DNA from 3 places in the Solibacillus sp. FSL H8-0523 genome. Region 2 is predicted to be linked to each of the others. Evidence: predicted binding sites of a transcription regulator. Region 2 holds the regulator's gene; each other region holds the start of a gene.
The links. The regulator Rex, encoded in region 2, represses fermentation and respiration genes when NADH is low (regulators of the CRP and FNR family bind a similar motif). The targets are predictions, from matches to a motif close to TTGTGAAATATTTCACAA.

Region 1: the regulator Rex is predicted to act here: its motif matches at 8,048-8,065, upstream of yeiL (transcriptional regulator YeiL).
Region 3: the regulator Rex is predicted to act here: its motif matches at 8,273-8,290, upstream of NSQ62_RS17600 (formate/nitrite transporter family protein).

What each region holds. Positions count from the first base shown of each region.
Region 1 is NZ_CP150291.1:2,849,597-2,860,437, forward strand. It holds gene mltG (endolytic transglycosylase MltG) at 22-1,113, opposite strand; gene NSQ62_RS14190 (DUF1292 domain-containing protein) at 1,887-2,399, opposite strand; gene NSQ62_RS14195 (DUF1292 domain-containing protein) at 2,470-2,763, opposite strand; gene ruvX (Holliday junction resolvase RuvX) at 3,039-3,455, opposite strand; gene NSQ62_RS14205 (IreB family regulatory phosphoprotein) at 3,452-3,724, opposite strand; gene alaS (alanine--tRNA ligase) at 3,839-6,508, opposite strand; T-box leader at 6,574-6,781, opposite strand; gene NSQ62_RS14215 (3-phenylpropionate MFS transporter) at 6,836-7,984, opposite strand; gene yeiL (transcriptional regulator YeiL) at 8,092-8,760, shown strand; gene NSQ62_RS14225 (NupC/NupG family nucleoside CNT transporter) at 8,805-10,016, opposite strand; gene NSQ62_RS14230 (ATP-dependent RecD-like DNA helicase) at 10,399-10,841, opposite strand, start outside.
Region 2 is NZ_CP150291.1:3,821,590-3,832,430, reverse strand. It holds rRNA gene NSQ62_RS19155 (23S ribosomal RNA) at 1-394, shown strand, start outside; rRNA gene rrf (5S ribosomal RNA) at 453-568, shown strand; tRNA gene NSQ62_RS19145 (tRNA-Asp) at 772-847, shown strand; gene NSQ62_RS19140 (hypothetical protein) at 1,018-1,356, shown strand; gene tsaE (tRNA (adenosine(37)-N6)-threonylcarbamoyltransferase complex ATPase subunit type 1 TsaE) at 1,485-1,937, shown strand; gene tsaB (tRNA (adenosine(37)-N6)-threonylcarbamoyltransferase complex dimerization subunit type 1 TsaB) at 1,934-2,638, shown strand; gene rimI (ribosomal protein S18-alanine N-acetyltransferase) at 2,638-3,081, shown strand; gene tsaD (tRNA (adenosine(37)-N6)-threonylcarbamoyltransferase complex transferase subunit TsaD) at 3,081-4,094, shown strand; gene NSQ62_RS19115 (hypothetical protein) at 4,658-5,044, shown strand; gene NSQ62_RS19110 (ABC-F family ATP-binding cassette domain-containing protein) at 5,090-7,030, opposite strand; gene NSQ62_RS19105 (redox-sensing transcriptional repressor Rex) at 7,183-7,815, shown strand; gene tatA (twin-arginine translocase TatA/TatE family subunit) at 7,916-8,137, shown strand; gene tatC (twin-arginine translocase subunit TatC) at 8,155-8,976, shown strand; gene NSQ62_RS19090 (type II CAAX endopeptidase family protein) at 9,073-9,798, opposite strand; gene groES (co-chaperone GroES) at 9,993-10,277, shown strand; gene groL (chaperonin GroEL) at 10,389-10,841, shown strand, end outside.
Region 3 is NZ_CP150291.1:3,513,611-3,524,451, reverse strand. It holds gene NSQ62_RS17635 (FAD-binding dehydrogenase) at 1-1,545, shown strand, start outside; gene NSQ62_RS17630 (enoyl-CoA hydratase) at 1,606-2,385, shown strand; gene NSQ62_RS17625 (hypothetical protein) at 2,518-3,687, shown strand; gene NSQ62_RS17620 (YhzD family protein) at 3,745-3,930, opposite strand; gene yhaM (3'-5' exoribonuclease YhaM) at 4,127-5,062, shown strand; gene NSQ62_RS17610 (MFS transporter) at 5,666-6,922, opposite strand; gene serC (3-phosphoserine/phosphohydroxythreonine transaminase) at 6,992-8,086, opposite strand; gene NSQ62_RS17600 (formate/nitrite transporter family protein) at 8,390-9,166, shown strand; gene NSQ62_RS17595 (zinc ribbon domain-containing protein YjdM) at 9,274-9,609, shown strand; gene NSQ62_RS17590 (peptidylprolyl isomerase) at 9,652-10,503, opposite strand; gene NSQ62_RS17585 (YjcZ family sporulation protein) at 10,646-10,759, shown strand; gene NSQ62_RS17580 (hypothetical protein) at 10,831-10,841, opposite strand, start outside.

The DNA.
Region 1 (10,841 bases), 970 kb from region 2:
TCATCGATTCCTTCTCAATCATTAACGTAAATATTTTTCAATATTTGCTAAATGCTCATCATAAGATTTAGCAAAATGGTTGGTTCCTTCTTTGTCTGCTAAGAAGTATAAATAATCCGTTTCCGATGGATTTAACGACGCATCGATTGACGTTTTACCAGCCCCAGCAATCGGTCCTGGTGGTAAGCCCGTATTCACGTACGTATTATATGGATTTTGAACTTCTAAATCCTCGTACAGCACACGGTCTTTATGCGAACCAATTGCATAAAGTACAGTCGGGTCTGTTTGTAATGGCATGCCAATATCCATACGGTTATAGAAGACACTTGCAATCGTTTCACGGTCAGTTTTTGCCGTTGCCTCTTCTTCTAAAAGTGACGCAAATGTTAGCAATTCATGCACTGACAGTTGTTTTTCTTCTAAAATAGCCGCGTACTCTGACACAATCGTATTCATAGACGTTAACATCGTTTTAATGACTTCATCAAGTGATGGGTCTTCCTCAAAGAAAGGATACGTTGCAGGATATAAATACCCTTCTAACGCATAACGAATGTTTTCATTTAAAATGTCTTCTGTCAGTAACTCTGGGAATTCTATTATCAGCTGCTCGATGAACGTTTTGTCTGTCACGCGTGCCATGAACTTTTCTGCACTATGTGACGTTTTCTTTTCAACTACATCAGCAATTTGATCTAACGTTAACCCCTCAGGTACCGTCACCGTAAATACCGGCTCACGATACACACGACCTGTTTTTAAGCTTTCGATAATTTCATCGAGCGTCATGGACTGTGTTAACGAATAATTACCAGCTTGGAACGCCGATTCATTTTTAAATTTCGTATAATATTTAAAAATTCGTGCGTCTTGAATAATGCCTTTTTCCTCTAAAATACTCGAAATTAGTGTAATACCCGAACCCATTGGAATTTCTACTTCCACTTTTTTGTTTGATTCTGGATCCACTGGCTCTAATGCCGACGTTACATAGTTATAGCCTGAATAACCTGCAATAGCGAGTATGATAAGAACGACAAGCGCGATGACCCCAACAATTCTACGCACGGTTTTCACCTCTCCTTTACGCTCTTTCATTTTATTGAACATTTCTTGCTTTGAATTTTCATCTAGCACGGGAGTCCCCCCTTATTCTCTTTCATAATGATACAAAAAAAAGCGTGTTGATACAATAAAACAATCACAGCTTTCCTCTAGAAGGAATTATTGCCAGTAATTTAACCCGTATTTTTAGACATTTTTTGGCTCATCACCATATATCGGTGTTGCTTTTTCTAATAGAATTTCACTTGATTAATTGGTGGGCTGCGGCAAGACAGCGCTAAAGCCTCGTGATACGTGACTTAATCTCTGCCTTTATTGCCGTTTGCGAGGCCCACCAATTCTTCATTTTTCCCTTGTTATAAAGTAAGAGAGCTTAAAATCAAGCCGCTTGCGCTACCGCGAGGCGGCCGGTGGTGAAAAAATTTTTCCATATTAATTAAGTATACTTTAAACCAATTGGCTACTATATATTAGAATTCAATCGGAGTTTTCTTTTTCTACATTTTCTTTGATTAAAAGTACCCTTATTCTAAGGTATAACTTTTCCATTTATTCGCTGTATTTTTTCGTTATAAAGCTTACTGTGTAAAAAGTAGAGTGACGCGAAGCGAAGGGGGCGACTCCCAGGGGATTAAGCGTGCGCGGAAAATCCAATGTACTGTGCCGCCGTAAGAGGCGCAGTACATTTAGTTGGAGCCACGCCCCCAGGAAAGCGTCCCCCGTAGCGTAGCAGAACGGATAAAATCAACAAGTACCAAACTGAATAAACGGAATAAAAAAAAGCATCTTAGGAAAAAGAACTCCTAAGACGCTTTTAATTAGTTTTGTGCTAAAGAATTAAGAACTTCTTCAACCATTGCCCATTCCGCATCTGTTTCGATCGGTAATAGGTCAGCTACTTCACCGTTGTCACCTGCGATATACGCCGATGCGAACACTTCATCAAGCTGCGGCTCATCGTCTTCTACGATTGCGTAGAATAAATAGCTTTTGCCTACATTTTCAAAACGGTGTAAAATTTGACACATCACTTCTTCATCAGCTTCGTTTGTAATCGTGAAATAATTCGCTTGATCTTCACCGAACTCAGAAACGACTGTGTTCATTACTTCTTCGACCATAGCCCACTCTTCATCTGTTTCAATATCAGAGAAGCCAGCCATTTCACCGTTTTCATCAAGCTCATAACGTAGTGCAGAAATACCCGCATCGTCATCACCTACAAGTGAAAACAATACATACGAATGCTCGTCTGAATCAAATGTAAAGACAACGCGGCACGCTTGCTCTCCGCCATCTTCTGTTTGTAAAATAAATGTATTTTCTTCCATTGTTGTTCCTCCTAAATAACGAAAGGCCTGTACCGAAAATAAATTTCGGACAGGCCCTTTGTCGAATGAATTATTCTTCTTCGCCTAATTCGTCTTCGATTTGATTTAATACTTCTTCGATTAAATCCCATTCTGCTTCAGTTTCGATTGGAGATAACTCACCATCTTCACCGTTTTCAGCTGGTACGAAAGCCGATGCAAAGATTTCTACAGCACCATCTTCATCTTCTTCAGCACCTACTAAAGAATAAAGAACGTATGATTTACCGAATTCTTCTGATTCAAATGTGTGTAAAATTTCGCAAAGTTGTTCGTTACCGTTTTCATCTACTACTGTAATGTTGTTTTGTTGTTGTTCTGACATAATCGTCACCTCTTCATAATATTTAGGCATTGCCTAGTATTGCTTCATTCACCCATCTAAGCGGCAGTAAGATTTAAATAAATTTAAAGCTTCTGTTTACAAATAGTACCCGTGGGCCCGCTTGGTGAAAGCTAACAATCAGTGGCACAAAAGCACCACTGATTGAAGGTTCACCTTATTATACATAAAGCTTTTGTATTTCAGTACAAAAAAGCCTTATTTTAAGCAATATTTATTTTCAACTTAATAGTATTGCCTCTTAAAGCATGAAATCATTAGTTTCGGCTATCTAAATAACCTTGTAAAATCATAACAGCAGCCATTTTATCAATGACTTGTTTACGTTTTTTGCGGCTTACATCTGCTTCGATTAGCACGCGCTCTGCAGCCATCGTTGTTAAACGCTCATCCCACAACTTGACAGGGAAACCAAACGTCTCTTCTAGTAGCGTTTTATAGTTCTGCGAAGCTTCCCCACGAGGACCCACTGTATTATTCATGTTTTTTGGAAAGCCCACAACGAATTCAGTGACATTATGCTCTTTTACAAGCGCTTTAATTCGTTCAATGCCGAATTCGCCGATCGCTTCATTAATTTTTACCGTTTCGATCCCTTGCGCTGTCCAACCGAATGCATCACTAATTGCGATTCCGATTGTTTTTGAGCCAACGTCTAAACCCATAATTTTCATTTTTCCGCCTCAGTATTCTTTCTAATATAAAATTTCACGAGCTCTTCTAATATTTCATCACGCTCGAGCTTGCGGATTAAATTACGCGCGTCCTGGTGGCGAGGGATGTATGCCGGGTCACCAGATAAGAGATACCCTACAATTTGATTTGTTGGATTGTAACCTTTTTCTTCTAGAGACGTATACACCTTCAACATCACTTGCTTTACTTCTTGTTCCATAGACTCTTCAGAGAAACTGAATTTCATTGTTTGATCGAAAGAACTCAAGACCAGCACCTCGCTTTCAGCAATAAAGAGATGGAGTCAGACCCCATCTCCGTTTTTACTATTATAACTTATTCGCGCAAGCACATCAAATATGCTTCAACTAATTTTTCAATATTATAAAGATTTCACATGCTCATATACGTTTGCTAACGCTTCATCTAACTTCGAAGCATCTTTCGCACCAGCCATCGCCATATCTGGACGACCGCCACCTTTACCACCTGTTGCTTCTGCAACCATTTTCACAATGTTACCAGCGTGGTAATTACCGCCTACGATATCTTTTGTTACGCCTGCAACAAGCATGACTTTTTCGCCATCAACTGCACCTAAAACGATAACAGCTTTCGACATTTTTTCTTTCAAATCATCCATCATTTGACGTAATTGGTTATTGTCTTTTGCGTCAACGCGTGTTGCAAGTACTGTTACATCACCGATTTGTTGTGCTGCATCTAGTACCGCGCCTGCTTGAGCATTAGCAATTTTTTGTGATAATGAATCATTTTCACGTTGTAATTCTTTGTAATCTGCTTGTAAAGTTGCAACGCGAGTTGCAACGTCTTTCGCGTTTGCTTTTAATAATGCAGCAGCTTCGTTAAGAACTGCTTCTTCTTCTTTGATTGCTTCGTATGCCGCTTTACCCGTTACCGCTTCAATACGACGCGTTCCGGCACCGATACCACCTTCAGAAACGATTTTGAAAATACCGATTTCTGATGAACGAGATACGTGTAAGCCACCGCAAAGCTCGATTGAGTAATCTGAAACCGCAACTACGCGTACAACATCTCCGTATTTTTCGCCGAATAATGCCATAGCACCCATTGCTTTTGCTGAATCGATATCCATTTCTTGAATAACTACTTCAATATCTTCCCAGATTTTTTCATTTACTGCGCGTTCTACTTGAGCAAGCTCTTCTTTTGTTGCGCCACCGAAGTGAGAGAAGTCAAAACGTAGACGGTCAGGACCTACATAAGAACCTGCTTGTGCTACGTGATCGCCTAATACATCTTTTAATGCACGGTGCATAAGGTGCGTCGCTGTATGGTTTTTAAGGATTAATTTACGTTTTGCTTCGTCAACTTTTGCAGTTGCCACGTCGCCTACGTTCATTTCACCTGATTCCACAACAACTGTGTGTAATGGTTGACCATTTGGCGCTTTTTGTACATCTTTAACGATTGCTTTGAATGTATCTGATTCAATCACACCTGTATCTGCGATTTGACCACCCATTTCTGCGTAGAATGGTGTTTCAGATAGGATAACTAATGCTTCCTCACCTTCAGAAGCTGTGTTTGTTTCTTGACCATTTACAACGATTGCTGCAACAGTTGCTTGTGCTGCAACCGCATTATAGATGAATGTCGATTGTTGTTTTAAGTTGGCTAACACGCCGTCTTGTACTTGCATTGAGTCAACGTCTGCACGTGCGTTACGTGCACGGTTACGTTGCGCTTCCATTGATGTTTCAAAGCCAGCGTGGTCAACTGTCATGCCCGCTTCCTCAGCGTACTCTTCTGTTAATTCCACTGGGAAACCGTATGTGTCATATAATTTGAAAGCAATTGCACCTGGGATAACTAATTCATTTTTCGCTTTTTGTGCGTCCATTACTTCAGATAGAATCGCTAAACCACCGTCTAATGTTTCGTGGAAACGATCTTCTTCATTTTTAATTACACGCTCGATAAATTCTTGTTTTTCTGTTACTTCTGGATAGAAATCTTGCATGATTGCGCCAACAGTTGGTACTAATTTATACATGAATGGCTTGTCGATGCCGATTTGTTTTGCGTAACGTACCGCACGACGTAACAGACGGCGTAATACATAGCCACGACCTTCGTTTGATGGTAAGGCACCGTCACCGATCGCGAATGCGACTGTACGGATGTGGTCCGCGATAACTTTAAATGGTGTGTTAATATCTTCAGCTGAACCGAAAATTTCTTTTAAATCCACTTCGCCTGGACGTTTGTATTTACGATTAGCGAATTCTTCTGTTTTTTCGATAATTGGCATGAATAGATCCGTATCAAAGTTTGTTGGTACATTTTGTACAACTGAAACGATACGCTCTAAGCCCATACCTGTATCAATGTTTTGCTTTGGTAGTGGTGTGTATGTGTTATCTGGGTTGTGGTTGAACTGAGAAAATACAAGGTTCCAAATTTCTAAGTAACGCTCGTTTTCCCCACCTGTGTATAACTCTTCTTCTGGTGCACCGAATGCGTAATCTTCGCCGCGGTCATAGAAAATTTCAGAGTTTGGACCAGATGGACCCTCACCGATATCCCAGAAGTTACCTTCCAAGCGGATTAAACGCTCTTTTGGAATACCAATTTCTTCGTGCCATACGTTATACGCTTCTTCATCTTCAGGGTGAACCGTAATTGATAATTTTTCTGGTTCAAAGCCCATCCACTTTGGATCCGTTAAAAATTCCCAAGCATAGTGGATGGATTCTTTTTTGAAGTAATCACCGATTGAGAAGTTCCCTAACATTTCAAAGAATGTATGGTGACGTGCTGTTTTTCCTACGTTTTCGATATCGTTTGTACGAATTGATTTTTGGGCATTCGTAATACGTGGGTTATCCGGAATAATACGGCCATCGAAGTAAGGCTTTAATGTCGCTACCCCTGAGTTAATCCATAATAATGATGGGTCATTAATAGGTACTAGTGGTGCTGAAGGCTCAACGTGGTGGCCCTTTTCTTTAAAGAAGTCAAGGTAAAGACGACGAATTTCTGATGCTGTCAATGTTTTAGTCATGTGTTTTTCCTCCTAGTAATGTTGAAGATGATGGAAATACCAATAAAAAAAGCCTCCATCCCATACAAAGGGACGAAGACTGTTAGCTCGTGGTACCACCCTAATTTATAACGATAAGTCGTTATATCTCAGATGCTTGTAACGTAAGCACACGGCAGGAATTAGCTGCACTCTGGAGTAGCTTTCGGTAATGTGTCATGGAGATTTTTTCAGCCAAGAAATCTCTTTCTATACATGGTTACGATTACGTACTTGTTCCATCATCGTTTTCATTTATATTCTTTGTTTATTATAGAAAAATGAAAACCTACTGTCAATCGCCACTTGTTAATAATCGAAACGTTTTTTCGTAAAAATAATTAGGAAGATGGCCGGTACTGTAAAGATGATCATTCCTAAGAAGGCTAAGCCCGGTTCAATTTCGTATAACGCTCCACCTAATAACGTCAAAAGCGCCGCACTTAAGCTCATCGCTAAAGCGGAATACATGCCCTGTGCGTTAGGAATTTGTTCTTTCGGTAATGCTTTTGTAATGTACTGAATAAATGCATAGTGCGCCATTGCAAACGACAGTGCATGTAGTGCTTGCGATACAACGAATACTGGCATATTCGGGAACGCGTAAACTAAAATCCAGCGTAATGTCGAACCAACTGCTGCTAATAGAAGTAATGAAGATGGCTTCCACTTTGTTAAAAATGTGTCTGCTTTTAAGAAATATAAAATTTCAAAGATGACCGCGACATTTAAAATCATGCCAATATAAAAGGCACTGACATTTAATTCTTGTAAATAAATATAACCATAGTTGTAATACGATGCGTGTGCCCCTTGCAGTAAGATCACTACAATTAAAACAACGACAAAACTTTTCATTTTAAACAAGTCTTTCATCGAAATGGAGTTTGATTTTTCCTGCTTCGGTAAAACACTTAACATTGGTGGTGCTGGCATTAATTGAATGATGAGTAATGCTGTTAACCCTAAAATCATCAGCCATAAAATCGTTTGCTCACCGTAAACGCCAGTTAACATACTAATAATTAACACCGCAACCACATAGCCAAATGAACCCAGTGAACGTGCTTTACCATAATGTACTTTACCATGCTGCATTAATGTAGAGGCACTGCTTTCTACAGCTGGTAAAAGCGCTGGATAAAACACACTAAATAACATCGTAATAATAAATAGACCTGCAAATGAATTCACCGGAATATATAAAATCGTGACAATTAATGATGTAAGCGTAAAAAATATTAACACATGTTTATTACTCATAATTTTTGAGACATACGGGAAAATAAACATCGTCGAAATCGCTCGTGCAACGAGTCCGAAACCCATAATAATACTTGCGTCTGAAACTGAAAGCTCTTTATCATTGATCAGCCAACCTGTCCAGTAAGCAATAAAAATACCCCAAGTCGCAAAAAACATAAAAAAGTTCTTCGCTAACCAGCGTTGTTCGTTCATACAAAACCTTCCTTTTTTACAAATTCTAATACATTGAATTTTAGCACGATACATTTTACAATAATGTGAGATATCTCATATTTTTTAATTAGGAGTTGCATTATACTTTGAGAAAGTTAGCACATGATGAAGCGATTCATTATATACAGAACTACCCGATTTCTCACTTTTTTTCATTTGATATTTCACCATTTATTCAGGTATATGAATTTGAGAAAGGCGAATATATATTTTACGAGCAGTCCTATCCTGAAGCGCTTTATTACATGGTAGAAGGCAAAGCGAAACTTTACATTACGCATAAAAATGGCAAAATCTCGTTAATCGAATTTTTAACGTCCCCTACCATTATGGGTGAAATTGAATTATTAAACGAAGCACGCTATTCAAAAGGGATTCAAACCGTCACAAAAACGATTTGCCTTGTGATCCCGTTCCGTGATGTGAAAGATAAACTATTAACTGATCCCGTGTTTTTAAAAATGCTCTGTCTGTTTCTAAGTTCAAAAACGACAAATATGACCGCCAAATATACACAAAACCAAGCGTATCCACTTGAAAACCGGCTCGCTTCATTTATATTACTGTCATCTGACCATGATTTTTACAAAGAAAAGCATACCGAGGTATGTGAATACTTAGGCGTATCTTACCGCCACTTACTTTTTGTTCTAGCGCAGTTTACCGAAGCTGGCTATTTAACAAAACAAAATCGTGGTTACCTTTTATCAAATCGCACAACACTGGAACAATTAGCCTCGGAAATTCAGTATTAAAAAAAAGGCTATTTGAAGTTGCACCTTCAAATAGCCTTTACTAATTATAAGAACATACCTGCGATTGCAGCAGATAATAATGATGCTAACGTACCCGCTACTACTGCTTTTACAGCAAGTTTAGCGATCAAGCTACGTTTGTCTGGTGCCATTCCACCAAGTCCACCGATTAAAATACCCATAGAGCTTAAGTTTGCGAAACCGCAAAGTGCGAATGAAATGATGATACCTGTTTTATCAGATAATTCACCAATCACTGGACCGAAGTTAGAATATGCAACAAATTCATTTAAGATTAATTTTTGACCGATAAATGAACCCGCGCGAACTGCCTCTTCCCAAGGAACACCGATTGCAAACGCAAGTGGAGCAAAGACATAACCTAAAATACCTTCTAATGTTACGTTATCTAAACCGAAGATACCAAATACGCCGCCTAAAATACCATTTAATAAGGCGATTAATGCGATGAAGCATAATAACATTGCTCCAACGTTAACTGCTAATTTCATACCATCTGATGCACCTTGAGCCGCTGCATCAATTACGTTTGTCGCTTCTGAGTTACGCTCTAATTTGAAGTCGTCCTCATTCACTTCTTCTGTTTCTGGAATCATTAATTTCGCCATGATTAAACCGGCTGGTGCAGCCATGAAGCTTGCTGCTAATAAATATTCTAAAGGAACACCTAATAATGAATAACCAATTAATACAGAACCCGATACAGATGCAAGACCACCTGTCATTACTGCGAACATTTGCGATTTCGTCATTTTATTTAAGAATGGACGAATTACAAGTGGCGCTTCCGTTTGACCAACGAAAATGTTAGCCGCAGCGTTTACTGATTCTGCTTTTGTAGTTCCTAATACTTTTGATAAGAAACCACCAATAATTTTAATAATAAATTGCATAATTCCTAAGTAATAAAGAACTGCGATTAAAGATGAGAAGAAAATAATAATTGTTAATACGCTCATCGCAAATACGAATCCTACGTTATCTGGATTTGCTAAGCCGCCGAATACGAAAGTTACCCCTTCGTTCGCATAGCTAATTAATTTTTGTACACCTTCTGAAAGCTTCATCAATGCTTCACGGCCTGCTGACCATTTCAGTACGATAAAAGCAAAAATAAGTTGTACGACTAAACCTGATAAAATGATTCTCCACTGAATCGCTTTACGATTGCTTGACAACGTGATCGCAATACCGATCACGACAAGAATACCAATGATACCCCAAATGTAATCCACTGTATGTGCACCTCTTTTTTAGTTTTGAAAACCTTTTCATTTACATTTACTGACATCCGATTTCGGACGTCATATTAGTTTTTTTCATACTAACATACCCATTTCTATAACATTAATTAATAGTTTTTTATAAAATTTCTGATTTTTACGACATAATTCGACGGTTTCATCTTAAATTTCTACCCCAAATAAACTAAGATTCAAACTTTTTTGTCGAACGAAGTCGAATTTATCTAACTCATTTCACTTTTTACTTGTTTACAAAGATTACTTTTATGCGTTTTATTTACTACAACGATGTGTTACAACTTTAAAAAGTATAAAAAATCCAGTAAATTCTTCGAGTGCACGCGAAGAATTTACTGGATTTAATTTCAAGTATTTACTCATTAAAATCATATGGCGAAATACCATCTATGCCAATTAGTGGATGAATGTATGGTGCTGTTTCCGTCGTTAGTTGCGTCGGCAGTGCTTCACCAATTTTATGAGAATCTACAGTATTCAATAAGCCGAGCTGTTCTGAAGCTGGCTCTTTTGGGGCTGGCTGTGGCTTTGTTTCTGAAGGTTCTTTTTGTTGTGTTACAGGCGGAGCTGCTGCGACAGAATTTACAGTGACTTCTGTTACTAATGCCGGATTTAATCGTGCCTTTAATGTCGTTAGACGCATTAAATCATCGGTCGTTGCGAGTCCTTTTGCCAAGACGTCTGGTTCCCCACATAAAATTAAAAAGTTTTTAGCACGCGTAATACCTGTATAAAGTAAGTTACGTCGTAGCATTTTCGAATAACCGCGCACAACTGGCATAATCACCGTTTGGAACT
Region 2 (10,841 bases):
TCGGCTCATCGCATCCTGGGGCTGTAGTCGGTCCCAAGGGTTGGGCTGTTCGCCCATTAAAGCGGTACGCGAGCTGGGTTCAGAACGTCGTGAGACAGTTCGGTCCCTATCCGTCGTGGGCGTAGGAAATTTGAGAGGAGCTGTCCTTAGTACGAGAGGACCGGGATGGACACACCGCTGGTGTACCAGTTGTTCTGCCAAGAGCATCGCTGGGTAGCTATGTGTGGACGGGATAAGTGCTGAAAGCATCTAAGCATGAAGCCCCCCTCAAGATGAGATTTCCCATTACGCAAGTAAGTAAGACCCCTGAAAGACGATCAGGTAGATAGGTTCGAGGTGGAAGCGCAGTGATGTGTGGAGCTGACGAATACTAATCGGTCGAGGACTTAACCACAATTTATGAACATCAATGAAACGTTTATCCAGTTTTGAAAGAATAATTCTTTCAATAGTGAAGTGATGATGGCAAAGAGGTCACACCCGTTCCCATACCGAACACGGAAGTTAAGCTCTTTAGCGCCGATGGTAGTTGGGGGTTTCCCCCTGTGAGAGTAGGACGTCGCTTCGCACACGCAAAACCACTGAGAAATCAGTGGTTTTTTTGTTCGCATTGTTGGCTAAAGCGCCAGCTCTTCGAGCTTTTCGATCCCTACGGAGTATTAATTTAGATAATAATAGCTTAAGAGAGAAAAAACGTATTTTAAAAAAGTAGTTGTCTCATAAGTTGATTTCTGATAGAATAAATAGTGTCCAATAGAGAAAATAATAAATGGTCCCGTGGTGTAGCGGTTAACATGCCTGCCTGTCACGCAGGAGATCGCCGGTTCGATCCCGGTCGGGACCGCCATTTAAATTAACTATTCAAGTAATTCGCGAAGGCGAATTGCTTTTTTTATGCTTAAGAAGATACTCGTAAATAATAATAGTTAAGTAATGTAGTTTGTTTCAAGGTTTTTCAAATGTTTTGAACACGTACCTTGAGGGAAAATTTTCATATGTTGTTAAGGGGGAGTGTTGATGAATAAAAATGGGTTAAGCGTGTACCCAGCTATTTGTCTCATCTTCTTGCTACTTATTATGATGACAGCTTGCAAAGATGAAATTTTGGCGATTGAAGAGAGTAATGCACATAGCTGGCAAAAATATATGAATGAACAAGAATATGAACAAGTAAAAGAAGGCATGTCTTACATGGAAGTAGTACGAATTGCGGGTGGGGCGGGTACGGAACTAGAAAAAGGCGTGTACGAATGGAATGATGAGCTGCTGTTGACACAGGGGTATATGCTTACATTTAAAAAAGATAAGTTGACGAAAAAGGAAATCGTGGAGCGCCGAGGAAATTCAACAAGGTAAAGAGAAGTCTTATAGGCAACTTGCTTATAGGGCTTTTTGTTATGTATAAATAAGTGATACATTTTGAACAATTGCGTTACTTCAAGTAAACTAGAAGTAATGGACTTTTTTGTGGAAGGAAGCACAATATGATATTTGAAAAACAAGTATACGCATTAGAGGAAACACAGGCACTTGCTTTAAAATTGGCGGAGCTAGTAGCGCCACAATATACAATTACATTAGAAGGCGATTTAGGCGCTGGTAAGACAACGTTTACGCAAAGCTTTGCAAAGGGCTTAGGAATTAAACGTAACGTGAATAGTCCGACGTTTACGATTATGAAGCAATATGAGGGTCGAATTCCGTTAAATCACTTGGATGTTTATCGTTTAGAAGATAGCGATGAGGATTTAGGATGGGATGAAATTTTTTATGGCGATGCGGTCACAGTTGTAGAGTGGGCGCATTTAATTGAAGAAGATTTGCCAAAAGAGCGTTTGGCAATTGAAATTACACGTATTGATGATACGAGTCGTAAGTTTTTATTTAAACCAATGGGCGAGAAATATGTGCGCTTATGTGAGGAGTTACTAAAATGATTTGGTTAGGAATTGAAACAGCAAATGCGCCACTATCTGTCGCAGTTGTAAAGGACGGTAAAGTAGTTGCAGAGGTAGTACAAAATATTAAATTAACACATTCAGTGGGTGCAATGCCGGCTGTTGAAGAGGTTATGAAAAAAGCAGGTGTTACTCCGGCTGAACTAGATGCGATTGCGGTTTCAGAAGGACCCGGATCGTACACGGGTGTGCGTATTGGGGTAACATTAGCAAAAACATTAGCCTGGTCACTGCAAAAGCCGTTAGTTGGTGTGTCGAGCTTAAAAGTGCTTGCAGCGAATGCGCGTGTGTCTAGTGACGCAGTATGTGCACTGTTTGATGCACGTCGTCAAAATGTATATGCTGGTGTGTATGAAGGTTTAACACAGGAGACGGTTATTGAAGATTATCACGATCATATTGACGGCCTATTAACAAAGCTCGATGCGTTAAATCGTCCTGTAATGTTCGTAGGAACTGATGTTGACATTTACTTTGAAAAAATCAAAGAAGTATTAGGAGACCGTGCTGTGCGTGCATCATTTACGCTGGACTTACCACGTGCTGCGGAGCTTATTGCGTTAGCGCAAAATCAGGAGCTGCCTTCAGTGGATGCTGTGCATGCATTTGTACCACAGTATCGCCGTATTGCAGAAGCAGAGGCGAACTGGATTAAGGAACAGAAAAAGGAGCAACAATAATGGTACATTATCGTAAAATGACATTAGAAGATGTTCCGGCAGTTCATGCCATTGAGCTCGCAACATTTCCGACACCGTGGACGTTAGATTCGTTTTATTACGAAGTCAACGAAAATAAGTTTTCGCATTATTTAGTAGCTGAAAATGAAGTCGGTGAATTAGTTGGTTTTTGTGGTGTGTGGCTTGTTGTGGATGCGGCGCAAATTACCAATGTAGCAGTTGTCGAAGCGGTTCGCGGACAAGGTCTAGGTGAAGCGTTAATGCGTGAGGCGATTCGTGTTGCTAAGGAAGCGAATATGGATACGATGAGTTTAGAAGTACGCGTAACAAATACGGTTGCGCAAAATTTATATCGCAAGCTTGGATTCCAAGACGGTGGCATTCGTAAAGGCTACTATACGGATAACCAAGAAGATGCGTTAGTCATGTGGGTGAATTTATAATGGACAATTATATATTAGCAATTGAAACAAGCTGCGATGAAACAGCAGCAGCAATCATTAAAAATGGCACGGAAATAATCTCAAACGTTGTGTCATCACAAATCGAAAGTCACAAGCGCTTTGGCGGGGTTGTACCAGAAATTGCATCACGCCATCATGTCGAGCAGGTGACGATTGTATTAGAAGAGGCACTAAAGCAAGCAAATATGACACCGAATGAATTAACAGCTGTAGCGGTAACAGAAGGTCCAGGGTTAGTGGGCGCTTTGTTAATCGGCATTAACGCCGCAAAAGCATTTGCCTTTGTACATGGTTTACCGTTAATCGGCACGCATCATATTGCAGGACATATTTATGCGAACAATTTAGTGCAGCCGATGGAGTTTCCATTACTGGCTTTAGTAGTATCAGGAGGCCATACAGAGCTTGTATTGATGCGTGAGCATGGTTCATTTGAAGTAATTGGTGAAACACGGGATGACGCAGCAGGTGAAGCATACGATAAAGTAGCACGTGTATTAAACATGCCGTATCCAGGTGGACCGCATATTGACCGTTTAGCTCATGAAGCGACAGAAGCGGTGAAATTCCCACGTGTGTGGCTAGAAGAAGGCTCGTATGATTTTAGCTTTAGTGGCTTAAAATCGGCAGTCATTAACTATAAGCACAATATGGATCAACGTGGTGAAGAAATTATTCCTGAGCAAGTGGCAAAAGGCTTCCAAGACAGTGTTGTAGAAGTATTAACAGCGAAAACTGTACGTGCATCGCGTGAGTTTGGCGTAAAGCAAGTTATTGCTGCTGGCGGTGTATCGGCAAATAAAGGTTTACGTACGGCACTTGAAGCTGCGTTTAAAGACGAGGGTATTCCATTCTATGTACCGCCTTTAAAATTATGCACAGATAATGCTGCGATGATTGGTGCAGCTGCCTACCAAATGTATGAAGCGGGTGTTCGTGGAAATTTAGCGATGAATGGTCGTCCCGGAATGGAACTAATAAGCTGGAAATAACAGCTTACTAAGCATGGTGAACTGGAAATTAATTTTCCGGCGCATCATGCTTTTTTGTTCTAGGTAGTTGGAACAGCTAGGAGTACCGATTTTTTAGAATAATAAAAAATAGTCGTAAATTGTATTTTATGATATGAAAATGTGCTTTATAACAAATTTTTATTTAATGCACAATTTTTCAGAAAATTATCCACAGAAACTGAAATTAATATTTTAAAAAAGGTGCGAACATGCGTACTTATACACAAACTGTGGATAACCTGTGGGTAAAATGTGATTTATCTATATATAGTGGCTGTTTTTTCACAACTGCATGTGAATAAAATTCATTTTAGTTGTGGATAATGTGGAAAACACTGTTGATATGTTGATATGACTGAATTTGAATTGTGTATAAATTTGTAGGCTTTTTTGTCGGAAATTAGCATATTGACCTATATATATGTCGAATCGTTAATTGGAAATAAAGGATTCATTAGTATCATACAATAGTAAAGTGAAATGTAAGAATTCCCTTCAGAAAGGGTATAGTGTAAAAATGACTGATGACGGAGGTGTTTTTCATGAATTACTTGAAGGAGCGTAATAAAATGATTACGCTACTTGTTATAGGGGGAGCGTTACTCATCGGTGTGTTGTATTTACTGAGCTGGTCTGGCAACGGGCTCTTTTTGGCCTCGTTTGGAGGAATCTTTGTTATTTTGGCTTTAATTTTTTATCCGCTGGCACTTGTATATGGTAGAAGCCAGATGATTGATGTTTTTCAGAGTATCCGTATTGGGGCGAGGCAGCCATTTCGGGCACAAAAAGCAAATTCGCCGTGGCAGCCAATTATTGCTATGGTAAATACGGTTGTAGCATTACTAACACTTGTGTTCTTTGGTTGGATTTACGGTGCCTATACGGCCTATCAAAAACTACAAATGTTAAAAAGCTTTCATGTGAAATAATAAAAGGAGAACGCCACAATAATTGTGTGAGCGTTCTCCTTATTTTTATAATTGATCTAATTCGTCATTGAGTTCAAGCCATTCCATTTCGAATGTCTCGTGCTGATCTTTTGTTTGTGATAGCTCTGTTTGGATTGCTAACGTTTTTTCGTGATCCGAGAAAACTGCTGGATCGCAGAGCTGTGCCTCGTATTGTTTGATTGTTTCATCAAGGGTTGCCATATTCTTTTCGATATCTTCAATAGCGCGACGAATTTGACGTTCGCGTTTTTTTGCATCCTTATCAATCGTAGACGTTGATTTTGTTTGCGGGCTAGGCTCTTGTGATTTTGAACCTGTTGCAGCAGCCTTCATCGCAGCTAATTCCTCAAGCTCTTGTTTTTTCTCTACGTAGTAATCATAGTCCCCTAAATACTCAAATGAGCCTGTACCAGACAATTCTACAACCTTTGTTGCAATTCGGTTTATGAAATAACGGTCATGCGAAACGAATAGCAGTGTGCCAGGATAATCGATTAATGCATTTTCTAAAATTTCCTTGCTGTCTAAGTCAAGGTGATTGGTCGGCTCATCTAGCACTAAGAAATTTGATTTTTGCATCATGAGTTTGGCTAAAGCTAAACGGGCTTTTTCACCGCCGGATAACGAGTTGACTGATTTTGATACGTCATCACCACTAAATAAGAAATTCCCTAAAATACTGCGAATATCTTTTTCGTTCATTAAAGGCCACTCATCCCATAACTCGTTTAACACGGGCTTGTTGGAATGGAGCTTTGCTTGCTCCTGATCGTAGTAGCCGATTTGAACATTAGTACCATAGCGAATCTCCCCTGAAAATGCGGCTAAATCTTTCACAACGGTTTTTAGTAAGGTCGATTTGCCGACACCGTTTGGACCGACTAATGCAATGCGGTCTTCGCGGAATACGCGCATCGTAATATTCGATGAGATTTCTTTGTCGGGGTAGCCGATTGCTAATGCATCGATTGATAATACGTCATTTCCGCTTTGGCGTTCGATAGAAAATCCGAAGTTTGCACTTTTTTCATCGCCATCAGGAGAATCCATCCAATTTGTTTTTTCTAATACTTTACGACGAGATTGCGCCATTTTTGTTGTCGATGCACGGGCTAAGTTTTTTTGAACAAATGTTTCAAGTTTAGACTTTTCATCCATTTGGCGCTCATACATTTTTAGATCACGCTCGTAATTTTTTGCCTTTTCATCTAAGTAGGCACTGTAGTTTCCGACATACTTACTAACCTTTGTACGTGATACCTCGTAAACGGTAGACACGACTTGGTCTAAGAAGTAACGGTCATGTGAAACGATTAAAATCGCGCCGTCATAGCCCTTTAAATAACTTTCTAACCAAGACAATGTTTCAATATCTAAGTGGTTTGTGGGCTCATCTAGGATTAGTAAATCAGGCTTTGATAGTAATAGTTTTGCAAGTGCTAAGCGTGTACGCTGACCACCGGATAATGATTGGATGGGCAAGGCATAGTCGGCAGGGAAAAACTGCATCCCGTGTAGGACAGAGCGTGTGTCGGCCTCGTACTGATAGCCACCTGCATCTTTGAAATCATGTTGTATTTGGTCATACTCTGCCATCACGCGACCGTATGTTTCGCTGTTTTCGTAAACGTTCGGGTCAGCCATTTGCTGTTCGAGTTGACGTAGTGTTTGCTCTTGTATGCGCAAGTTATCGAAAATTGTCATCATTTCGTCCCAAATAGATAAAGCTGAATCAATGCCAGCATGCTGCTCTAAATAGCCAACACGAACATCTTTTGGAATAATAATTTCGCCTGAGTCATAGCTCATTTGACCAGCGATAATTTTTAATAATGTGGATTTCCCAGCACCGTTGCGGCCTACTAATGCCACGCGGTCACGGTGTTGAACTTCAAGTTTGACGCCGCTTAAAATTTCATCGGTAATGAAGGATTTATATAATTGATTTACTTGTAGGACAATCATGTTTACACCTCAGTTTCTACTATTTAGTTTAAAGGATGGACACGCGGCGTGCAACGATGGATACTTTACTTGAGGCTAGTAGTTTAGTAAGATTAATTTGCTTAAACTTAAGGCTTGAAAACGATTTCCAATTGTAAGTAGGAGGAGAATGTGTGAAACCAGAAACAAAAATTCCACAAGCAACAACGAAAAGACTTCCTCTGTATTATCGATTTTTAAAAAACTTTGCAAATGAAGGTAAAAAACGCATTTCATCACAGGAATTAAGTGATGCAATGAAAATAGATTCGGCTACGATTCGCCGTGATTTTTCTTATTTTGGTGCACTCGGTAAGAAGGGCTATGGCTATGATGTGCCCTATTTAATCGAATTTTTCCGTCAAACTTTAGATCAGGATGAGGCGATGAATGTCGCGCTAATTGGGGTCGGGAACTTAGGGAATGGCTTATTAAAATACAATTTCCAAAAAAACCACAATACACGTATTGTCGTGGCATTTGATTCAAAGGCACCTTTTGAAGGAACGATGATTAGCGATATCCCTGTCTTTCATCCAGATCGTTTAGAGGAAATGTATGAGGAGTTTAGCGCGGAATTAGCTATTTTAACGGTACCTTCACGCTCGGCGCAAATGATGACAGACCGTCTAGCGAATATGAATGCAAAAGGCATCTTAAACTTCACACCAGTGCGTCTATCGGTACCAGATTCGATTAAAGTAATGAATATTGATTTATCGGTAGAGCTGCAAGCGCTCATCTATTTAGTACGAAATTCAGATTAATAACAAATTAGTAACAAATTGTTCACATTACCATAAATGGCAATTTATCGTTAATTACTGTAAAATGTACATAATAATAGAGGAGGTGGCTATAGTGGAAATGCATTTAAGTGCGATTACACCTGTAAGCCTAATTATCATCGGTTTGATTGCATTATTGATTTTTGGTCCAAAAAAATTACCATCTTTAGGCCGTGCCATGGGTTCGACTTTACGTGAATTCCGTAGTGCCACTAAAGGATTAACAGATGACGAAGATGATCACACGACGAAGAAATCGGTCATTGAACATAAAGATAACGAAAAAACAGACGTTAAGTAAATTAAGGATGTCTTAGTATGAATCCACAAGAATTAACCGTTGTTGAACATATGGAAGAACTGAGAAAGCGCTTATTTTTTGTAGCGATTTTCTTTGTCATGGCCCTTTTTGCAGGGTTCTATAGTGCAAAACCGATTATACGATACATTCAACGCAGCGATCTTGCTGCGAGTTTTACATTGAATGCCTTCAGTCCGGGAGATCCGTTAACTGTGTATTTACAAGTGACCTTCATTGTCGCGGCAGTGATCGTATCGCCGATTTTGCTTTATCAGCTATGGGCATTTATTACGCCAGGCTTGCATGAGACAGAACGCAAGGCAACATTAAAATACATACCTTATGCGTTTATTCTTGGTATTGGTGGTATGGCCTTTGCCTACTTTGTTTTATTCCCGTTTATTATGCGTTTTATGATGGATTTGTCAGGTGATTTAGAAATAACGCCAACAATTGGTATTAATCAGTTTTTCTCATTTTTACTTAAACTAATCGTGCCGTTCGGTATTCTATTCCAATTACCAGTGGTGACCTTGTTTGTGTCCCGTTTAGGGCTCATTAATCCAAAGCTTATGATTAAGTTCCGTAAATACGCGTATTTCGTATTAATCGTCATTTCTGTGCTACTTGCACCGCCTGATTTAGTATCGAACATCATCATTGCGATTCCGCTCTTTATTTTGTATGAGGTGAGTATTGTTATTTCTCGTATGGGTTATCGTAAATATGAAGTGGCTGAAAAAGAGCGCCAGTTAGCGGAGGAAGAACGTGAGCGTGAGTTGCAAGTAGAAGCGCTACTTGAACAACAGCGTAAACAAATGGAACAATTAAATAGTTAATAGAGAGCGCTATCGTTGAGGTAGCGTTTTTTTTATGAAACAACAAAAGCCCTAGAAATTTTACGTAGTGTAAAACTTCCAGGGCTTTTTCAGTTGTTAAACTTGAAATTTATCGGCATTCATTTGTATAAATGTGACGAAGCCGTTTAGTAATACGTGCGCAATGATGGGTGTAATTAGACGCTTTGTCTTGTGGTATAAGAAGGCAAAAATCATCCCACAAATCGTATATAACAGAATGTGCGTAAAGTCCATGTGAATGGCAGCGAATACTACAGCACTCACAATGCTTGCAATCCAGAAGTTATAATTTTGAATAATAGAGCCGAAAATCACACGACGGAACACCAATTCTTCTAAAACAGGACCTAAAAATACAATGGCAATGATCATGATAGGAGCCACTTTTGTGACTTCCATAATCGATTCTGTGTTTTCTGAGCCTACTTCAATGCCGAGTGCGAACTCAATATAAGCGCCAATGCTTTGCCCTAAAAATACGAGAAAGAAACCAATGACTCCCCAGCCAATTGATTTTCCTAAAGGCATCTTTTCGCCGCTAAAGACATTCCAAAAACTTTTATTTTTAGCAATAAGAATAAAGCTTACAACAACGGCAACCATAAATGAAGCGGTACTCCACCAGCCAGATAATTTAATTAACTGCTCATCGGGTGTTCCAGAAAATAGTGTCAGTAAGGCATTTTTTAAGTCAGGAATGAATATAAGTAAAAATACGGATAATTGACAAATAATATAAGTCAATAACACATAAAAGGCCGTCTTTTGTGTTTTAAACTTAGGAGAGGAAACGTTCGTCACAGCATAAACCTTCTTTCTATATATAGTAACGTTCAAAGGTAATTCTTCTATATTGTAGAGGAATTTCTAGATAAAACAAAATTTTTTAGCGCACATACTTGCAAAAAAATAGGGAATTCATTAAAATTAGTAATGTGTTAGCACTCGATTGATGAGAGTGCTAAAAAGAACAAATATTTAGGAGGTTGTTTCAATTGTTAAGACCATTAGGAGATCGCATTATTATCGAACTTGTAGAAGTAGAGGAAAAAACAGCGTTCGGTATTGTATTACCTGACTCTGCAAAAGAAAAGCCACAAACTGGTAAAGTTGTAGCTGTAGGTACGGGTCGCGTTCTTGACAACGGAACTCGTGTAGAGCTTGACGTAAAAGTAGGCGACGAAATCATCTTCTCAAAATTCTCAGGTACCGAAGTGAAGTACGACGGCGTAGAATATTTAATTTTACGCGAAAGCGATGTACTCGCTATCGTCGGTTAATTTAAAACGAAATTTAAACTTGCAGCTAGTTCTTACATAGTATGTTGCTAGCTGCACATCCATTTAAAAATAAATTCTAAAATAGAGCGAACAATTAGGAGGACATACAATATGGCAAAAGATATTAAATTCTCAGAAGAAGCACGTTCATTAATGGCGGCTGGTGTTGATAAATTAGCAAACGCTGTAAAAGTAACATTAGGGCCAAAAGGTCGTAACGTAGTGTTAGAAAAGAAATTCGGTTCACCACTTATTACAAATGATGGTGTATCAATCGCTAAAGAAATCGAATTAGAAAACCCATTTGAAAATATGGGGGCAAAATTAGTAGCAGAAGTAGCGTCAAAAACAAATGAAATCGCTGGTGACGGTACGACGACTGCAACGGTTTTAGCACAAGCGATGATTCGTGAAGGTCTTAAAAACGTAACAGCTGGTGCAAACCCTGTTGGTATCCGTAAAGGGATGGACAAAGCTGTAGCAGCTGCTTTAACAGAGCTACAAGCCATTTCTCGTCCAGTAGAAAACAAAGAGTCAATCGCACAAGTCGCGTCAATTTCTTCA
Region 3 (10,841 bases), 310 kb from region 2:
CCTGCCAATTCAATTGGCGGACAGGCGTTTTGGTCATTTGGAGGTTTGTTTTTAGTGGATTCACCAGAGCAGAGAAGACTTGGAATTAAAGATACAAAGGAACTGGCATGGCAAGATTGGCTTGGGACGGCGGGGTTTGACCGGCTAGACGATGAAGATGCATGGGGCTACAAGTGGGCGAAGGCTTATGTAGATTTTGCCGCAGGGGAGAAATATAACTGGTTAAAATCAAAGGGCATTCACTTTTTTCCGGTAGTTGGTTGGGCAGAACGTGGTGGCTCACTAGCAGGTGGGCATGGGAATTCTGTACCGCGCTTTCACATTGTGTGGGGAACAGGTCCTGGCTTAGTCGAGCCATTTGCACAAAAAGTGTTACAAGCAGCAAGCACGGACAAAATCGACTATAAACCACGTCATCAAGTAACAGAGCTGTTAACAACAAATGGTGCAGTAACAGGGATTCATGGCAATGTATTAGAAGAAAGCAATATTGAACGAGGAGAGAAAAGTTCTCGAGTTGTCATGGATACGTTTGAATACACGGCAGATGCTGTTGTTGTCGCAAGTGGTGGTATTGGAGCCAATATTGAACTGGTAAAGAAAAATTGGCCCGCACGTCTCGGTAAGCCACCTGAAAATATGGTGTCGGGTGTACCGGCTTATGTGGACGGAAAGGTGCTTGAAATGGCAGAGGGAATTGGTGGACGTATCGTTAATCGTGACCGTATGTGGCATTACACAGAGGGTTTGAAAAACTGGAATCCGATTTGGCCAAATCACGGCATTCGTATTCTACCTGGTCCATCATCAATGTGGTTTGATGCAACAGGCAATCGCTTTAGCGCTCCAAATTTCCCAGGCTTTGATACGCTGAGCACGCTTGAAGCGATTGGACAAACGGGCTATGACTATTCGTGGTTTATTTTAACGGAAAAAATAATTGAAAAAGAATTTGCATTGTCCGGCTCGGAACAAAATTTAGATTTAACAAATAAAAGTATTAAAGAAGTATTAAAGCGTGTGTTACCTGGCCCACCATCAGCCGTGCAAGCGTTTAAAGACTACGGGGAAGACTTCGTTGTTGCTGATAGCTTAAAGGATTTAGTGGACGGTATGAACAAGCTTGTCGGTAGCGAGTTACTGGATTTCATTCATATTAAGGACCAAATTTTAGCGCGTGATCGTGAAATGGATAATCATTTTTCAAAAGATGCACAAGTAACAGCAATTCACGGGGCACGTAATTATGTAGGAGATAAATTAATTCGTGCTGCAAAGCCTCATAAAATTTTAGATCCAAAAGCAGGACCACTCATTGCGGTACGCTTAAATATTTTGACGCGTAAAACATTAGGGGGCTTACAAACGAATTTGGATGGGCAAGTATTAACCGACACAGGGGACCCAATCAAAGGGCTTTTTGCAGCAGGTGAAGTGAGTGGCTTTGGTGGTGGCGGTGTACATGGCTACCGTTCGCTTGAAGGGACATTTGTTGGTGGTTGTCTGTTTACAGGTTTACAAGTTGGGAAATTCCTGAGTAAATAAAGGGAAAATGCTACACGTTGTCGAAATGAATGATTATTCATAAATAAGGGGTGTATAGAAATGTACGAAACTATTCAATTAGAAATCGCTGAACGTAAGGCAACATTAACATTAAATCGACCAACTGCAATGAACGCGATGGACTTTACGATGATGCGCGAATTAGCGGATTGCTTTGAGGCGCTACATAAGGAGCAGGGTGTACAAGTACTTGTTATTAAAGGAGAAGGAAAAGTATTTTCTGCTGGTGGCGATGTGAAAATGATGGCCTCTTCCACGGACTTCTCAGATTTCGGCACGATTATGGGTGATATTGCACGTTTAGTTAAAGCCTATTACACACTACCGATGCTGACAATTGCGCAAATTCACGGCGCTTCTGCGGGGCTAGGGTTTAGCTTAGCGTTAGGTAGCGATATTATTGTGGCAGAACAGTCAAGTAAGCTTGCGATGAACTTTATTGGAATCGGCTTAATTCCAGACGGTGCGGGTCATTTCTTTATGAAGGAACGTTTAGGTACAGCAAAGGCCAAGCAAATGATTTGGGAAGGCAAAGTGTTAAACGGTGAGGAGGCATTAGCACTTGGCTTGATTGACTATAATGTAGCAGACGGCGCAGCAAGTGTCGTAGTCGATCAGCTTGTTGGGAAACTACTTGCTTCACCAATTTTAGCAATGATTGAAACGAAGCAAATTTTACACGGTGCAAACTTAGCACAGCTTGAACAAATTTTACAAGGCGAGTCAGCGGGACAAGTGAAAATGCGTCAAACAAAAGATCATTTAGAGGGCATCCAAGCATTCGTAGAAAAACGAGTACCTCAGTTTAACGGGAAATAAACAGATTGGAACTAGCATGAAATGTGCTAGTTCTTTTTCTTTTATTTTTCACAATTCTAAGTGAACAAAAATCTGTACAACATCCCCGAATGCCCTTATGATAATGAAGGACTTAAAAACTGGAGGTACTTCGTGGAACAAATACTGCTTTCTAAAAAACATCGACAATTACTGCATAATGTCTATTGTCCAACTGTCGAACAAACGATTGCAATCTGTGAAGTTGAGTTAGAGCAACTAGAAGAAGGTCAAATCAATTATTTAGAAGTGCCATTTGATCAATTTGAACAAGTTATCGCGCATTTTAATAATACTGACTATATAAAGCAGGGTGCATTCACATATCAGCAGGTGCGCCATATTGCAGAGGCTGGGAACATTCATCACTTAACGATGAATGAGCAAGGTATGATTTGTTTTCTTGAGGAAACAATCGGTATGAGTACAGCGCTGTCATTTGCCCAAAGTAAATGGAATGGCGCAGAGCGTGAGGATGCTGTAGAAAATGCCGTTTTAACAGGCTTATCAATTATTGGTGAATCATTCGCCGAGGAAATTATAGAACAACAGATCCAGTTTGCTACGATGAGTGAACAGATCGAGTTAGATGAAGGTATGTTAGGTGCTATTAAGAAGAATGGTACCAAAGCGGTTGTTAAGAGAATGGCCGGCTCCGCAACAAAAAAGGCGGCATACAGCTCGATTGCGGCTAAAAAGGCAATTACGTTATTAAATGCTAATGTTGTGACAGGAGCAATTGTGACGGGTGTGATGTCGAGTGTTGATATTGTCCGTACCATTAAAGGCCAAATGTCACCTGCACAGCTATTTAAAAATGTATCAAAAACCGCAGCAAGTGTAGCCGGAAGTATTGGTGGCTTAATCGTTGGTGGTGGGATTGGTTTTACGATTCCAAATGTTAGTACTGCGGTTATTAGTTTAATCGGTGGGATTATTGGCTTAATATTAGGTAGTGTTGTAGCAACAAAGCTTGCGAAAAAGCTGTTAGATTTAATCATTAAAGATGACGCAGCTAAAATGGTGGAAATTTTTAATGAGCAGTTAGCCGATTTATCGGAGCAATATTTATTGAACGAGCGGGAATTGCAGCAAGTACTACATGATTTCAATGAAATTTATAATATGCCACAAGAATTTCGGGAGATGTTTGCAACGGACAATCGTGCGGCGTTTGCACGTGGCATGATCGAAAAAGAGTTAGACCGTATTGTACGTCAGCGCATGTATTTACAAGTACCGACGAATCAAGAGCTTTATAAAATGATTGAGCGATTCGTTTAAAAAAAGGTGGATACCCAATATTTTGGGTACCCACCTTTTAATATTATGTAAGCATATTTACACGTGGAATAAAATTAATTTCCCTTGTGAATTGACTAGGCGATGTGTTTTTTCGGCAATGCCCTTGTCATCGATTTGCTTTTGGCCTTCAATTTTCGCGGTTTCGTCGTTATCAAAAGTCCAAACTTCATCGAATAAAGTTTCTCCCGTTTTTTCGAATGCAGTAAAACGATAATTCTCCATTACAACCACCCTTTATAAGCAAGATAATTTCATTATACATAAAATATTTAGACAATTCACGGGATAACTCTGATTAATGTAGAAAATTACTGAATTTTTGACATGTTCATGAACGGTAGCGCGGTCTTTTACTCGGTAACATTTGCATATACATGTTACAATAAATTGTAATAGCGTAATAAAGGAGTGGTTGTTTGTGAATGGAATTACGAAACTTCAACCTGGGGATCAAGTCGATCAATATTTGTTAATTAAAGAAGCAAAAAAAGGGGTAACAACAGTCGGGAAACCGTTCATGTCACTTGTATTACAAGACCGTAGCGGGGACATTGAGGCGAAACTGTGGGATACAAATGAAGAGCATGAAACGTTATACTATGCCCAAGCAATTGTAAAAGTTGGTGGCGAAATTCATGATTACCGTGGGAAAAACCAGCTACGTGTGAAACAAATTCGTCCAGTACGTGAAGAAGAGGGCGTTACGATTGGTGATTTACTGCCAACTTCAGCTGTTCCAAAAGAGCAGCTACTTGAAGAGTTAATGCAATATTTCTTCCAACTGCAAAATCCAAACATTTCACGAATCACACGATTTTTAGTGAAAAAATATCAAGAGCGTTTAATTATTTATCCGGCAGCAACGAAAAATCACCATGATTATGCATCAGGCTTAATCGATCATGTTGTGTCAATGTTGAAATTAAGTGAAGCGATATGTGATTTATATCCAACATTAAACCGCGACCTGTTGTATGCAGGTGTGATTTTACATGATATCGGTAAAGTCATTGAGTTAAGTGGTCCAGTTGGTACGATGTATACGGTAGAAGGCAATTTACTTGGTCATATTTCGATTATGGTCAATGAAATTGGTCAAGCGGCAACGGAATTAAATATCGAAGGCGAAGAAGTGATGTTACTGCAACATTTAGTCTTATCACACCATGGTAAAGAAGAATGGGGTAGCCCGAAAAAGCCAATGATTCAAGAGGCCGAAATTTTGCATTACATCGACAATATTGATGCGAAAATGAACATGCTAACGCGTGCGCTTGATAAAACAAAGCCAGGAGAATTTACAGAGCGCTTATTCCCACTGGATAACCGTTCATTCTATAAGCCTACAATTTAACCAACGAAATAAGCATGGATTCCAGTTAAATAGGAGTCCATGCTTATTTTTATTTTCATAAGAAGAATTTAGTTTGCTTTTCTAAGAAAGTTTTACTGTTTTGATTGGTGGGCTACGGCAAGACAGCGATAAAGCCACGTGATACGTGTCTCTATCACTGCCTTTATTGCCGTTTGCGAGGCCCACCAATCGCAAAGTGTTGCGCTCAGTATAAAGTGAAGAGCGAGAAAACCAGCCGCTTGCGCTAACGCGAGGCTGCAGAGAGCGGAAATGCTCGGATGTGCCTATAGGTAGTACTATGTAAAAAAAGATTCTTTTTTTACAGAAGTGCTCTTTATACCAAATTAGAGTGCCGCGTAGCGAAGGGTGAGCCACGAAAAGATCCGCTTCAACGAAAAGAGTTGTACGGAGCGCAGGGGCCGACTTCTAGAGGGTCAGCGTGCGCGGAAAATCCACTATTGATGCCGCCGTTAGAGGCATCAATAGTTAGTTGGAGCCACGCCCTCAGAAAAGCGTGCCCCGGAGCGCAGTACAACGGACTCAAGCCTAAAATCACCTTGCTTCAACGCGATTACACCCGTAGCGTAGCACGGATTCTGCACTTTACTTTTGCAGAGTGACTGCAGTTGGCTGTTTTTTGATCACAATAACAAACAAACTAGCAATCAAGCAGAATCCGCCTGCTAGTAAGAAGGCGATTTTGTATGAGCCCATTGCTTCAAAGACCACACCGCCAAAATAAGCCGCCACAGCAGCCCCTACTTGGTGAAAGGCGACCATCCAGCCGTACATCATGGCACTTTTTTCGAGTCCAAAGCGTTGGCGTGTTAAGCCGATTGTTGGTGGAACGGTGGCAATCCAGTCCAGCCCATAAAAAATCGCAAAAATCATGAGCCATGTAGACGAGCCACTAGCTAATGCAAACGGTAAGGCAAGGAGCGAAAACCCACGCAGTGAGTAATACCAAAACAGGAGCCAGCGATTATCAAAACGGTCCGTTAGCCAGCCGGATAATGTGGTACCGATTAAATCAAAGACGCCCATAAACGATAGCATGGCAGCGGCGGTAACAACCGGAATGCCAAAGCTAATACAATACGAAATAAAGTGGGTGCCGATGAGTCCGCTTGTCGATAATCCGCAAATAAAGAAGCTCCCGGCTAGTAGCCAAAATTCCTTCACCTTCAACCCTTCCACTAAAGCGTTTAACGCCATTTTAAAAGGATTCCCAACTTGTATGCGTGCAGGTTCAGTAACTTCTTCATTTCCATAAAGCCCAATATTTTTTTCGCTCGGATAATTCCGCATAAAGAGCGCGATAATCAGTAGCATGACTATGCTTAATATGAAAATTAAAAAAATCGCAGTTTGCCATGAATAGCGATCTACTAATGTTGCAAGGACAGGCAGTAAAATAAGCTGTCCGGTTGCCGTTGCGGCGGTTAAAATACCAACTGCTAAGCCGCGGCGTTTCACAAACCAACGATTGGCAACCTGTGTACTGAGTACGGTTAAAAAGAGTCCAGAACCAATGCCCATCATGACACCCCAAATAAGGATGAGCTGCCATTCTTGTTTCATGACAAATGTGCAGGCAAGGGCAATGGATAATAGTAGCATGGAGCCAAGCATCATACGTTTTAGCCCGTATTTTTCAACGAAAGCCGCCATAAACGGACCGGAAAAGCCATATAAAAATAAACAAACCGCAAAGGCAAGGGAAATCGAAGGACGACTCCAGCCAAAGTCCTGTTCAAACGGGTCGATAAATACCCCGGCCGAGGAACGAATAATACCGGCAACGATAATTGAAATGAATGTTACCGCTAAAATAATCCAACTATAATGCCATTTTTTCAAAGCGACACCTCCGCATATAGACAAAAAATGCCCCCACGTGAGGGAGCATTTTTCAAGTTGTAAAATCGATTATTGATTGTCTTGCTGGAATTTCACCATGAAGTCTGCAAGTGCTTTACATGCTTCAACAGGTACTGAATTGTATGCTGATGCACGGCAGCCGCCAACTGAACGGTGACCATTTAATCCAACGAATCCAGCTTCTTTTGCTTCAGCTAAGAATTTTTTCTCTAATTCTTCGTCTGCTACACGGAATGTAATGTTCATTAATGAACGAGAATCCTCTGTCGCATGACCGTAGTAGAAGCCGTTTGAGTTGTCAATTGTATCGTAAATGTATTTTGCTTTTTCTTCGTTACGTTTTTCGATTGTCTCTAATCCGCCTTGCTCTTCCACCCATTTTAATACCTCACCTAACATGTAAATTCCGAATGTTGGTGGTGTGTTGTAAAGTGAGTTGTTTTTCACATGAGTTGCGTATTGTAACATTGTTGGAATGTCTGTGTTTGCTGTTTCTAGTAAATCTTTACGTGCGATTACCACGGTTACTCCAGAAGGACCAAGGTTTTTTTGAGCACCCGCGTAAATCATCGCGAACTTACTAATATCTACTTTTTTCGATAAAATATCAGAACTCATATCTGCGATTAATGGAATATCTGTTGTCGGGAACGTTTTCCATTGTGTACCGAAAATTGTGTTATTTGATGTTAAGTGAACATAGGCCGCGTCTTCGTCGACAGTGATGTCAGATAGGGCAGGGATGTTTTTATAATTATTTTCTTTAGTGCTTGCTGCTTCAACTGGCGTCCCAAAGAATTTTGCTTCCTTGAATGCTTTTTCAGACCAAGCGCCTGTTTGAATGTAGCTTGCTTTTTGACCTTGAGCTAAGAAGTTCATCGGGATCATTGTGAATTGAAGACTTGCGCCGCCTTGTAAAAATAGTACTTCGTAATTTTCAGGAATCTCATAAAGTTTACGTAAGCGTGCGATCGCTTCGTTATGTACCGCTTCAAATGTCGCGCTACGGTGACTAAGCTCCATAACTGACATGCCTGTGCCTTTAAAATCAACTAACTCGGCTTGTGCTTTTTGTAAAACCTCAAGTGGTAATGCTGATGGACCTGCATTAAAGTTAAATGCGCGTTTTGTCGTAACTGTCAATGGAAACACTCCTTGTGTAAAGTAAAATAATCTCTAAATTGATAATATACTCTTTTTCTATAAATGTGGGAAAATTCGTGAAATTATTTTACTTAAAAACAAAAAAGAGCAGAACTCATGACATATTCACGAATTTCTGTATTGAATGAAATAGAAACGTTCGTTTTTAAACGATAATTTTATAAAGTGTTAAGTGATTCACATATGAATGTTAAGAAAAAGACTGTTTTCAAACATTCACTTACATGAAGCGCGTATCTTGTTATAATTTAGGAGACATCTATAGGAAATGAGGTAGTCTAATTGAATGAAACATTTCAAGCGATTGCAGCAATGGCACACAAGAAAGTAAAAATTTTAGAGCGCAGCGTATTTAGTTACCTTATGCTCGCCTTTTTCGGGGGGCTTTTTATTGGCTTTGGAATGCTAACCTTTATCGTCATCGGAGGCATGCTCACACCAGCAGAAGTACCGTACATTAAAATTGTACAGGCTGCGGTTTTTGGTATCGCGCTTTGTATGGTCATGCTTGGCGGGGTGGATTTATTTACAGGTAATAACCTCGTGTTACCCATGGGCGCACTTGAAAAACGCATTTCGTGGTTTAGTGTTATGAAAGTATGGACTGTGAGTTACGGTGGGAACTTTGTTGGAGCCTATGTTTGTGCATGGTTACTCGTAATGACCGGCTATGTCGTTGGTGATTTGGCGATGTATGTGGAAAAGGTGACCGTGTTAAAAACATCTGCTAGCTTTAGTGAACTTTTATTTCGCGGCATTTATTGCAACCTCCTTGTTTGTTTGGCGGTGTGGTGTACGTATCGTGTGAAAAGTGAAGGGGCGAAAATCGCGCTAATTTTTTGTTGTATTTTCCCATTTATTTTAGGTGGCTTTGAGCATAGTATCGCAAATATGATGTTATTTTCAGTAACAGCACTTATCCCACAAGGCGCAGCGTTTACAATGGGAGACTTTATACATAATTTGATTCCTGTAACTATCGGCAATGTCATTGGTGGCGCATTATTAGGTGTGGGACTATGGTTAACAGAAACCGGAAATCGCATCGATCATTTATAAGAAAAGTGCTTTAGTTTTGTAGAATTCGTGTAGATTAATGAGCTAAAGTTGTTTCTAAGCGGGAAGTATGACAGTATGGAAGGGAATAACTACTGGAGGTATGTAAAATGGAATATCCGAAATGCCCACAATGTGGCTCTGAATATACGTATGAAGATGGTGCAAACTATGTGTGCCCTGAATGTGCACATGAATGGCCACAAGCTGCAGAAGCAGTAGAAGAAGAGGGCTTAGTTGTCCGCGATGCAAACGGCAATCTATTAGTAGATGGCGATGCAGTAACGGTGATTAAAGATTTAAAAGTAAAAGGTAGCTCATCTACATTAAAAATTGGTACGCGTGTAAAAAATATTCGTCTTGTAGAAGGCGATCACAACATTGATTGCAAAATTGATGGTTTCGGCGCAATGAAATTAAAATCAGAGTTTGTTAAGAAAAACTAAAAAAATGCGGAGTCCACATTCGGACTTCGCATTTTTTTTTGCTTATTCAGCTGAAGTCATATTTTCAAAAGCGCCTTTTAAGTCAGCGTCTTTTACGTCAACTTTTGCTTCTTTGATTAACTCAGCCATTTTTGTGTTCCAGTCGCCTTTAGTAGCAGCGATCGCTTCACGGATTTCTTCTTTTTTATCTTCTAATGAACCGTAGTCTTTTACTTCACGTTTGTCCAATACTTGGATGATGTGGTAACCGAAGTCAGATTGTACTGGTTCAGAAATTGCATCAATTTCTAATGCGTAAGCAGCATCGTTAAACGCAGGTACCATTGTTCCCGTAGAGAACCAACCTAGGTCGCCGCCTTTTTCAGCAGAACCAGTATCTGTTGAGTTTTCTTTAGCTAATGTTGCAAAATCTTCACCAGCTTTTAGTTTTTCAACTAACTCTTTTGCTAAAGCTTCGTCTTCCACTAAGATATGACGAGCATTTAACTCTTGAGAAGATTGGTCGTAATAGTTTTGAATTTCTTCGTCTGTTACGTCAACATCCATCGTTGCTTTTTCTTGTAATAAGCTGAAGCGGATGTTTGTTTTTAACATATCTTCTGTTAAGTTGCTTTGTGCTAAAGCTGCTTCGTAGCCTTCACCATATTGTTCTTTAACAGTTTTTAATTCTTCTTCAATCTCTTTGTCTGTTACTTCATATTTGTCGTTCAAGATTTTTTCGACTACCACTTGTTGTAAAAGCTGATCGCCGGCAATTTCCTTGATTGAGTTATAAAAATCTTCTTGTGTGATGTCACCAACGCTTGTTGAAACGACAACTTCATCACCAGGGTTACTACATGCCGCTAAACCTAAAGAAGCAGCGAATGTTAATGCTAAAAGTGTTTTCTTCATTTTTAAATACGCTCCTAACTGAACTTTAAAATCACTAGTTACTATAACATAAACGATTTAAAAACAAAATGGTTGCATATCAAAATTGCCTAAGTTTTACAAAGGAGCGTGCATAGGATAAAAGGAGAAAGGAGGTGAGCGTATGAGTGGTGGCGGTGGCTACAATGGTGGCGGAGGCGGCTACGGTTCAGGTTTTGCGCTATTAGTCGTATTATTCATCCTATTGATTATCGTAGGAGCAGCGTTTATTTACTAGGTTATGTAGGTAACACAAAAGGTGATGCACAAGTGCATCACCTTTATACGTAGTAATGTTTATTTGACGAGTTAAACAGCGA